Regions from separate parts of the Micrococcus sp. M4NT genome, predicted to be linked through region 2. Evidence: predicted binding sites of a transcription regulator. Region 2 holds the regulator's gene; the other holds the start of a gene.
What was found. The regulator HspR, encoded in region 2, represses chaperone genes until heat shock. The targets are predictions, from matches to a motif close to AAGTTGAGTCNNNNNGACTCAACTT.
Positions count from the first base shown of each region.

Region 1: the regulator HspR is predicted to act here: its motif matches at 2,224-2,248, upstream of NJC10_RS01365 (Hsp20/alpha crystallin family protein).

Region 1 covers NZ_JAMYEH010000001.1:267,827-272,234, reverse strand. The annotation lists gene NJC10_RS01375 (hypothetical protein) at 1-59, opposite strand, end outside; gene ychF (redox-regulated ATPase YchF) at 437-1,522, opposite strand; gene NJC10_RS01365 (Hsp20/alpha crystallin family protein) at 1,663-2,136, opposite strand; gene NJC10_RS01360 (MFS transporter) at 2,313-3,542, shown strand; gene NJC10_RS01355 (O-acetyl-ADP-ribose deacetylase) at 3,624-4,154, opposite strand; gene NJC10_RS01350 (hypothetical protein) at 4,211-4,408, shown strand, end outside.
Region 2 covers NZ_JAMYEH010000003.1:183,329-187,736, forward strand. The annotation lists gene NJC10_RS03280 (nucleotide exchange factor GrpE) at 154-828, shown strand; gene NJC10_RS03285 (DnaJ C-terminal domain-containing protein) at 882-1,862, shown strand; gene NJC10_RS03290 (heat shock protein transcriptional repressor HspR) at 1,859-2,449, shown strand; gene NJC10_RS03295 (alpha/beta hydrolase) at 2,428-3,450, shown strand; gene trmB (tRNA (guanosine(46)-N7)-methyltransferase TrmB) at 3,435-4,408, opposite strand, start outside.

The DNA.
Region 1 (4,408 bases), on a different contig from region 2:
TTGGTGTAGTCCTTGTCGGCCTTGGAGTTGGGGCTGGAATCGACTGACAGTTCCCACACGGACAAGCCGTCCGGAACCCAAGCCGTCGCTTTCGCCGTCCGGACTGAACCGTCCCAATCGCCAGCCGCCACCCCGTCGCCCGCGGGCATCCCAAGTTCGACCAGGCCTGGCGTGGTTTCCAGGATGAGGCGTCGCACTAGACGTGGGAACTCGGACTGCGAGGAGCGTGTGTCAGCCCAGCTCCGCAGCTGGTTTCGGTCGACGTATCCCACTTTGTTCTTCATGGCTACGATCTCCGATCGAGTACAACCTGGTCCTCACACTCAGTGGGCAGCCCAGGTCCGACCTAGGCGAATATTGCGCCAGGAAGACTCCCACTAATCAATCGAGTGCTCCGGCTTAAATAAATCGGCAAATACTCTCCTATAGGAGAATTTTACACGTTGAACCGGAACTCCACCACGTCCCCGTCCTTCATCACGTACTCCTTGCCCTCCATGCGCACCTTGCCCGCGGCCTTCGCCTCGGCCATGGAGCCGGCGGCCACGAGGTCGTCGAAGGAGACGATCTCGGCCTTGATGAAGCCGCGCTGGAAGTCGGTGTGGATCACGCCGGCGGCCTCGGGCGCCGTCGCGCCGACGGGGATGGTCCACGCGCGCGTCTCCTTCGGCCCCGCCGTCAGATACGTCTGCAGGCCGAGCGTTGAGAAGCCGACGCGAGCCAGCTGGTCCAGCCCGGACTCGTCCTGGCCGTTCATCTCCAGCATCTCGCGGGCCTCGTCCTCGGAGAGCTCCACGAGGTCGGACTCCAGCTTGGCGTCCAGGAACACGGCCTGAGCGGGAGCCACCAGGTCGCGCAGCTCCTGCTGCCTGGCCTCGTCCCCCAGCACGCCGTCGTCCGAGTTGAACACGTAGATGAACGGCTTGGCGGTGAGCAGGCTCAGCTCCCGCAGCCGGTCCATGTCCAGCTTGTCCTTGTCCTTCGCCGCGAAGATCGTCTCGCCCCGCTCCAGCACCGCGAGCGCGGCCTTGAGCGCCTCGAGGTCGGCGGGCTCCTTCTTCTTGCCCTTGACCTCCTTCTCGACGCGCGGGATCGCCTTCTCCACGGTCTGCATGTCCGCGATGATCAGCTCGGTGTTGATGGTCTCCATGTCCGAGGCCGGGTCCACCTTGCCGTCCACGTGGACGACGTCGCCGTCGTCGAACGCGCGCACCACCTGGGCGATCGCGTGGGCCTCGCGGATGTTCGCCAGGAACTGGTTGCCCAGGCCCTCCCCCTCGGAGGCGCCCTTCACGATGCCGGCGATGTCCACGAAGGACACCGTCGCCGGCAGGATGCGCTCGGAGCCGAAGATCTCGGCCAGCTGGGGCAGCCGCTCGTCCGGCAGGTTCACCACGCCCACGTTCGGCTCGATCGTCGCGAACGGGTAGTTCGCCGCGAGCACGGTCTGGCGCGTCAGCGCGTTGAACAGGGTCGACTTGCCCACGTTGGGCAGTCCCACGAATCCGATAGTCAAAGCCACGCATCGAGTCTACCGGCGGCTCCGTCTCCCATCGGCATGGCAACGGGGCCGCTCCCCGAAGGGAACGGCCCCGTCCACGTGGTCGCGCGGCACGACGCCGTCGTGTCGCCTCGCGCGGGCGGTTCACCGCCGCCGGTGCGTCACTCGCCGGAGGTCTCCTGCTCCCCCGCGCCGGGCTCGTTCTCCACGGTCTCCCCGGAGATCTGGGTGGCGGCACCGGAGTGCTTCACGTCGATCTTGCGCGGCTTGGCCTGCTCGGCCACCGGAATGGTCAGCGTCAGCACGCCGTCGGCGTAGTCCGCCTCCACCTGGTCCAGGGCGAGGCCGCGGCCCAGGGTCAGCTGGCGGGCGAAGGCGCCGGCGGAACGCTCACGGGTCAGCCACTGGCGACCCTCGCCGTCGGACTTCTCCTTGCGCTCGGCGCGGATGGTGAGCGTGCGCTCCTCCACGTCCACGTCGATCGAGCTCGGGTCCACGCCCGGCAGCTCCACCTCGGCGACGAACCGGTCGCCCTCCCGGTAGAGGTTCATGGGCATCGAGCCCTGGCCGGCCACGCGCGCGATGCCGTTCATGAAGCGGTCCATCTCACGGAAGGGATCAACAGTACGAGCCATCATTCACTCCTCGTCAGTGTGGTGCGGCCGCTCCCGGTGAGCGGCGTCCGCCCGGTGCAACGCTCGTCCCCCCGCGGGTATTCCGCGAACCTGAGTCACTCTCGCTCAGGTCCTCACGCCGCACCCACGGTCTACCCTGACGGCGTACCCGCCCCGCCGCCGGAGAGGTCCCTCCCATGCTCAGCGTCCTGCGCCAGCCCACCTACGCGCGGCTGTTCGGCGCGCAGGTCATCGCGCTGCTCGGAACCGGCCTGCTCACCGTGGCGCTGGGCCTGCTCGCCTACGACATCGCGGGCGCGGACGCCGGCGTCGTGATGGGCACCGTCATGGCCGTCAAGATGATCGCGTATGTGCTCATCTCCCCTGTCACCACGGCGCTCGTCGCCCGCCTGCCTGCGCGCCCCGTCCTGATCGGCGCGGACTTGGTGCGGGCCGCCGTCGCGCTCTCCCTGCCGTTCGTCACCGAGGCGTGGCAGACGTACGCGCTGGTGTTCCTGCTGCAGTCCGCCTCGGCCACGTTCACCCCCACGTTCCAGGCCGTGATCCCCACCGTGCTCCCCGAGGAGCGGGAGTACACCCGCGCGCTCTCCCTCTCCCGCCTCGCCTACGACGTCGAGTCCCTCGTCAGCCCCCTGCTCGCCGCCGCCCTCCTGACAGCGATGAGCTACCACAGCCTCTTCGTGGGCACCGTGGTCGGCTTCCTCGCCTCAGCGGCGCTCGTGGCCTCAGCCCGCTTCCCCGCGGTGCAGGCCCCCGCCCCCGCGCCCTTCCTGGACCGGCTCACCCGGGGCACGCGCCTCTTCCTGGCCTCCCCCGAGCTGCGGGGGCTGCTCGGCCTCAACCTCGTGGTCGCCACGACGACGGCCATGGTCATCGTCAACACCGTCGTCCTCGTGCAGGCCGAGCTGGGCCGGCCGCAGGAGGACGTCGCGCTGCTGCTGACCGCGCACGGCGTCGGCTCCATGCTCGTGGCCCTGACCCTGCCGTCCTGGCTCGACCGTGTTCCCGACCGCCGTGTCATGCTCGCCGGCGCCGCTGCCCTGCCCCTGCTCTTGCTGGCCGGCGTCGGTGCGCTCGTGGGGATGGAGGGCACGGCACGGTGGGCCGCGCTGCTCACGGTCTGGGCCCTGCTGGGCGCGGCCACCTCTGCCGTGCTCACCCCGTCCGCCCGACTGCTGCGCCGAGGCAGCACGGAGCAGGACCGCCCCGCCGTCTTCGCCGCGCAGTTCTCCCTCTCCCACGCGTGCTTCCTGCTGACCTATCCGCTCGCGGGGATCCTCGGCGCGTCCCTCGGCCTGGCCGCGGTGGGCCTGGTGCTGGTCGGGATCGGTGCGCTCGGACTGGCGTTCGGGGCGGCCTCCTGGCGCGGGCTCGCTCCGCGCCGCCCCGCTCCCGCGCACCCATGACATCCGTCATGCCCACCTCCTGGCGGCGGCGACGACGACGCACGGGCAGGTGGCCGTCGTCGCGCGGGACCGCGGCGGGCTCTAGGGGCGGACCACGGCGAGCGCCGTGCGGAAGGCCTGCTCCGCCTTCTCGCCGTACGGCACGAAGATCACCTCGCGCACGGTGTGTCCCACCTCGTCCGCCATGGCATCGGAGGTCTCGACGGCGATGCGCGCGGCGTCGTCCATGGGCCAGCCGTAGACGCCCGCGGAGATGGCGGGGAACGCCACGGTCTCCGCCCCCAGTTCCCTCGCCACCCGCAGCGACTCGCGGTAGCAGGAGGCCAGCGTGTCCGACTTGTCGATGGTCTTCGCCCACGTGGGCCCCACCGTGTGGATGACCCAGCGCGCGGGCAGGCGCCCCGCCGTCGTCGCCACGGCCTGACCGGCGGGCAGCCCGTCCTTCAGCGTGGTCTCCCGCAGGCGGCGGCACTCGGCGAGGATCTCCGGGCCGCCCCGGCGGTGGATGGCGCCGTCCACGCCGCCCCCGCCGAGGAGGCGGGAGTTGGCCGCGTTCACGACGGCGTCGGCTGCGGTGGCGGTGATGTCCCCGGGGGCGATGACCAGCTTCATGCGTGCCACCGTAGGGGCCTGGGCGAGCCCCGGACAGGGCCGGTAGCCTCGGGCCGGTGAGCTCCGCCGATCAGAACCCCGCCGCCCAGTCCCCCGCCGCCGCCCCGCCCACCCCGCCGTCCGCGGCGATGCTTCCCCTCATCACGCTGGGCGTGGAGCACGTCTTCGACACGCTCTCCTCGCAGCCCGTCTTCCACCCCACCATCCTGGCCGTGACGGCCGAGGGGATGCAGGGGATGTGGACCCACCCGGAC
Region 2 (4,408 bases):
GCGCCGGCGAGCCCTGCGGCCCGCCGGCCCGACGGGGCCCGCGACAGCACCGGTGGGCCGGTCACGGCGATCGCACGTCCGTGACCGGCCCACCGGCCTCTCACCCCAGACTTCCGGCGCGCACGGCGCGCCGACGCAGCGAAAGGACCCATCATGAGCGAGAACACCGCCGACCGCCCGGACGACGACCGGACCCCGGGCGAGCAGGGCTCCGAGGAGCAGGCCTTCACGTTCCAGGATCGCCGCCGGATCGACCCGGAGACCGGCCGCCCGCGCGGCGAGGCCGCCCCCGACGCCGAGCCGCAGGACGCGCCGGCCCAGGACGAGGGCGACGCCTTGGCCCAGGCCGCGCGCATCCTCGACGATGCCGGAGCCGAGGCCGGCGCGGCGCCGTCCGGGTCCTCCCGCGAGGCCGAGCTGGAGACGGACCTGCGCCGCCTGCAGGCCGAGTACGTGAACTACAAGCGCCGCGTCGACCGCGACCGGGACCTCGCGAAGGACCAGGGCGTCCTGAAGGCCGTTCTGGCGCTGATCCCCGTGCTGGACGACCTCGACGCGGCGCGGTCCGCCGGCGACCTGGCCGAGGGCCCCTTCGCCAAGATCGCCGAGAAGCTCGACTCCGCCCTCGCGGGCCTCGGCGTGCAGCGCCACGACCAGGAGGAGCTGGCGGGCGTCGAGTTCGACCCCGCGCTCCACGAGGCCGTCATGCGCCAGCCCCACCCCGAGATCCCCGCCGACCACGTGGTGCAGGTGTTCCGCAACGGCTACGTCCGGGACGGCCGCGTGCTGCGCGCCGCCCAGGTGATGGTCTCCGCCGGGGACGAGTGAGCCACGGCTGAACCGCACCGATCACCGCACCACGACGAACGAAGGGAGGCGCCATGGCCTCGCAGGATTGGATGGACAAGGACTTCTACGCGTCCCTCGGGGTGTCCAAGGACGCCTCCGAGGCCGACGTCAAGAAGGCCTACCGCAAGCTGGCCCGCACGCATCACCCGGACCAGAACCCCGGCGATGAGGCCGCGGAGAAGAAGTTCAAGGAGATCTCCGAGGCCTACGCGGTGCTCAGCGACCCCAAGGAGCGCCAGGAGTACGACGCCGTCCGCGCGATGGGCGGCGGCGCCCGCTTCACCGCCCCCGGCGGCGGGGCCGGCGGGGGCTTCGAGGACGTCTTCGGCGGGATGTTCGGCGGCGGCGCCGGACCCCGCGGCGCTCAGGCGGGCCCGGACCTGAACGACCTCTTCGGAGACATGTTCGGCGGGTTCGGCGGCCAGCCGGGCTTCGGGCCGGCCGGCGGCGGCTTCGGCCAGCAGCGACCCGCCAAGGGTGCGGACCGCACCGCCACCACCACCATCTCCTTCCGGGGCTCGATCGAGGGCACGACGGTCTCCCTGCGGGCGGCCGACGGGGAGGTCGTGGACGTCAAGGTGCCCAAGGGCATCCGGGACGGCCAGAAGGTCCGTGCCCGCGGCAAGGGCTCGCCGGGCGCGGCGGGCCGCGGCGACCTGATCGTCACCGTGAAGGTGCGCGAGCACGAGTTCTTCCACCGCGACGGCGACACCCTCCGCATCACCGTGCCCGTCACCTTCCCCGAGGCCGCGCTCGGCGCGACCATCGAGGTGCCCACCCTCGAGAGGACCGTGAAGGTCAAGGTCCCGGCGGGCTCCGCCTCGGGCAGGACCCTGCGCCTCAAGGGCCGCGGCGTCGAGACCTCGAAGGGCGCCGGGGACCTCCTGGTCGAGCTGCAGGTGGCCGTGCCCACCGAGCTCACCGACGAGGCGCGCGCCGCCGTCGAGGCCCTCGCTGCCGCCACCGCCGGCGACGATCCGAGGCGGGAGCTGGCCCGGAGGGCCGACTGGTGAGCGCCGGGCCCCGGCGCTCCGAGGCCGCCGACCGGGCCGCCCGCGACGCGCGGGAGCGCGGCGGCGAGTGGACCGCGCCCGTGTTCGTCATCTCCACCGCCGCGGCGATGACGGACATGCACCCGCAGACCCTGCGCCAGTACGACCGCCTCGGCCTCGTGGTGCCCCAGCGCCAGGGCGGGCGGCAGCGCCGCTACTCCCGCGCCGACGTCGAGCGCCTCCAGACCATCCAGGCGCTGAGCCGCGAGGGCGTCTCCCTCGAGGGGATCCGCCGGATCGTCGCCCTGCAGCGCGAGGTGGAGCAGCTGCAGGACACCGTGGTGGAGCTCGCCTCCCAGGTGGACCGACTGCACCAGGTCTCGCGGCTGGCCCGCGTGTTCACGGTGGGTGCCGCCGGTGACGTCTCGGCGCGCTACGCCGACCGCCGCTCGGGCGCCGGTCGCCCGGACGGCGTCGCCCCCGCGTCCGGAGCCGCGGAGCCGGGCACCCCGTCCGGCGCCGCGCGGCGCGGTGCGGCCGTGCGCGCCCTGCCCGCGGGCACCGCCCGTTCCCGCCGGATCCTCGCGTGGAACCCGCCGCAGGCCTGACGCCGCTGGCGTTCACGGCCCCGCAGCGCGCCGCCCGCCGGGAACGGCTGCGGGAGGACCTGGGCCGGAAGGACCGGTTCGACCCGCGGCGCCGCGCCGCGCTGGAGGGCCTCGCCCACGCGCTCGCCCCGGACTCCATGGACCGTGCCCTGCCGGCGCGCGAGCTGCTGGCCCACGACCTCGAGGGCCGCGGTGGGCCCACCGCGGCCGTGTGCGCTGGAGACCCCGCCACCGCCACCCATCTGACCTGGATGGTCTCCGGCATGGGCATCCGCCCGGACACCGCCCTGTGGGGCGCGGCGCACGAGGCCGCTCAGCTGGCCGCGGCCCAGCACGCGGCGGGGGCGCCCCGCCCCGTCGTCGTCGCGTGGCTGCGCTACCCTGCACCCGCGCCGTGGCGCGTGGTCCTCGACCGCCCCGCGCGGGAGGCCGGCCGGCAGCTCGCCGACGACGTCGCCGCGTGGTGGGCGCACCTGCACGCGTCGGGGCTGCGCGCCCGGGGCACCGCGGTGCACGGGGCCGTGGACGCCCACTCGTACGGCTCCCTCGTGGCGGGGCACGCCCTGCGAGAGCTCGACGAGCGGGGGCTCCTTCCGGCCGACTCCGCGGCCACCGATCCCACGCCCCACAGCGCGGAGCGCCCCGTCGAGACCCTCGTGGTGTCCGGGGCGGTGGGCCTGCCGCTCGCCCTCCTCTCGGGAGCCCGTGCGCTCGGCGCGGCCACCGGCCGGGTGTTCGAGGCCCGCGCGCCCGGAGACGTGCTCTCCCTCCTCGGCCGGCTCGGCGGGCTGCGGCAGGCCTGGCCCGGCGCCGTCGCCCTGCCCGTGGAACCCGTCCCGGGGATGGACGGGGCCGCCGTGCGCGGCCACGACACCTCGCGCTGGACGCCTGCGGCCGGCGACGACGCGCCGCGGGGCTACCGCGATCCGGGCTCCGTGACGCTCGCGGCCGCCGCCCGCGTCACCGCGGGCCAGCCGCTCGGCCTTCAGCGCCTCCGGTAGGCGAGGTCGAAGACGAGCCGGCCGGCGCGCTGGGACTTGGCCTCGAAGCTCGTGACGGGGCGGCCCTCGAACCGCGGAGCCCACCCGCCCTCGTGGTCCACCGGGTCCTCCGCCTCGCTCGCGGCCACGGCCTCCCCGAGTCCCGCGCGCAGGGGGCGCTCCTCGGCGGCCGCGTCCTCCCATCCGGCCGGCAGCGGCTGCGCGCCCACCTCGAGCTCGAGGCCCTCGCGGCGCACGCGGGTCAGCGGGGAGTCCTCCCCGGACGCGCGGCCCGGGAAGAGGTTCTCGAACTCGGGGTGGGCCTCCAGGACCTCGCGCATCTGCACGGCGTACCCGGACCAGTCGGTGGCCAGGCGCAGCACGCCGCCGGGGGCGAGCACGCGGGCCACGCGGTCCGCGAAGGCGGGGGAGACGAGGCGGCGCTTGTGGTGGCGCTTCTTGTGCCACGGGTCCGGGAAGAACACCCACACCTCCCCCACGGAGCCGGGCTCGAGCAGCTGGTCCAGCAGCTCGGGGGCGTTGGCCTCCACGGCCCGCACGTTGGTGAGCCCGCGGTGCTCCACCTGCGCCATGAGCGCCGCGAGCCCCGGCACGTACACCTCCACCGAGAGCACGTTCCAGTCCGGCCGGTCCGCCGCGCCCTGGGCGGTGGACTCGCCCAGGCCCGAGCCGACGTCCACGAGCAGCGGGGCCTCCCGCCCGAACACGGCCCCCCAGTCCAGGTGGGCGTCCGGGGACACGGAGGTGGCCGCCCGGTGGCGGGGGACGTCCACGAGCACGGTGTCCGCGAGGCGGTCCCACACGGCCTGCTTGCCGGAGGTGAGGCGGGCGCCGCGGCGGACGAAGGAGACCGGCTCCGTGCGGTGCAGCGCGGGGTCCTTCGCGGTGTTGTGGTCGTGCGGGTGGGCCGCGTCGGCGGACGGGGCGGGGGCGGCGTCGGGGGCGGTGTGCTCAGTCA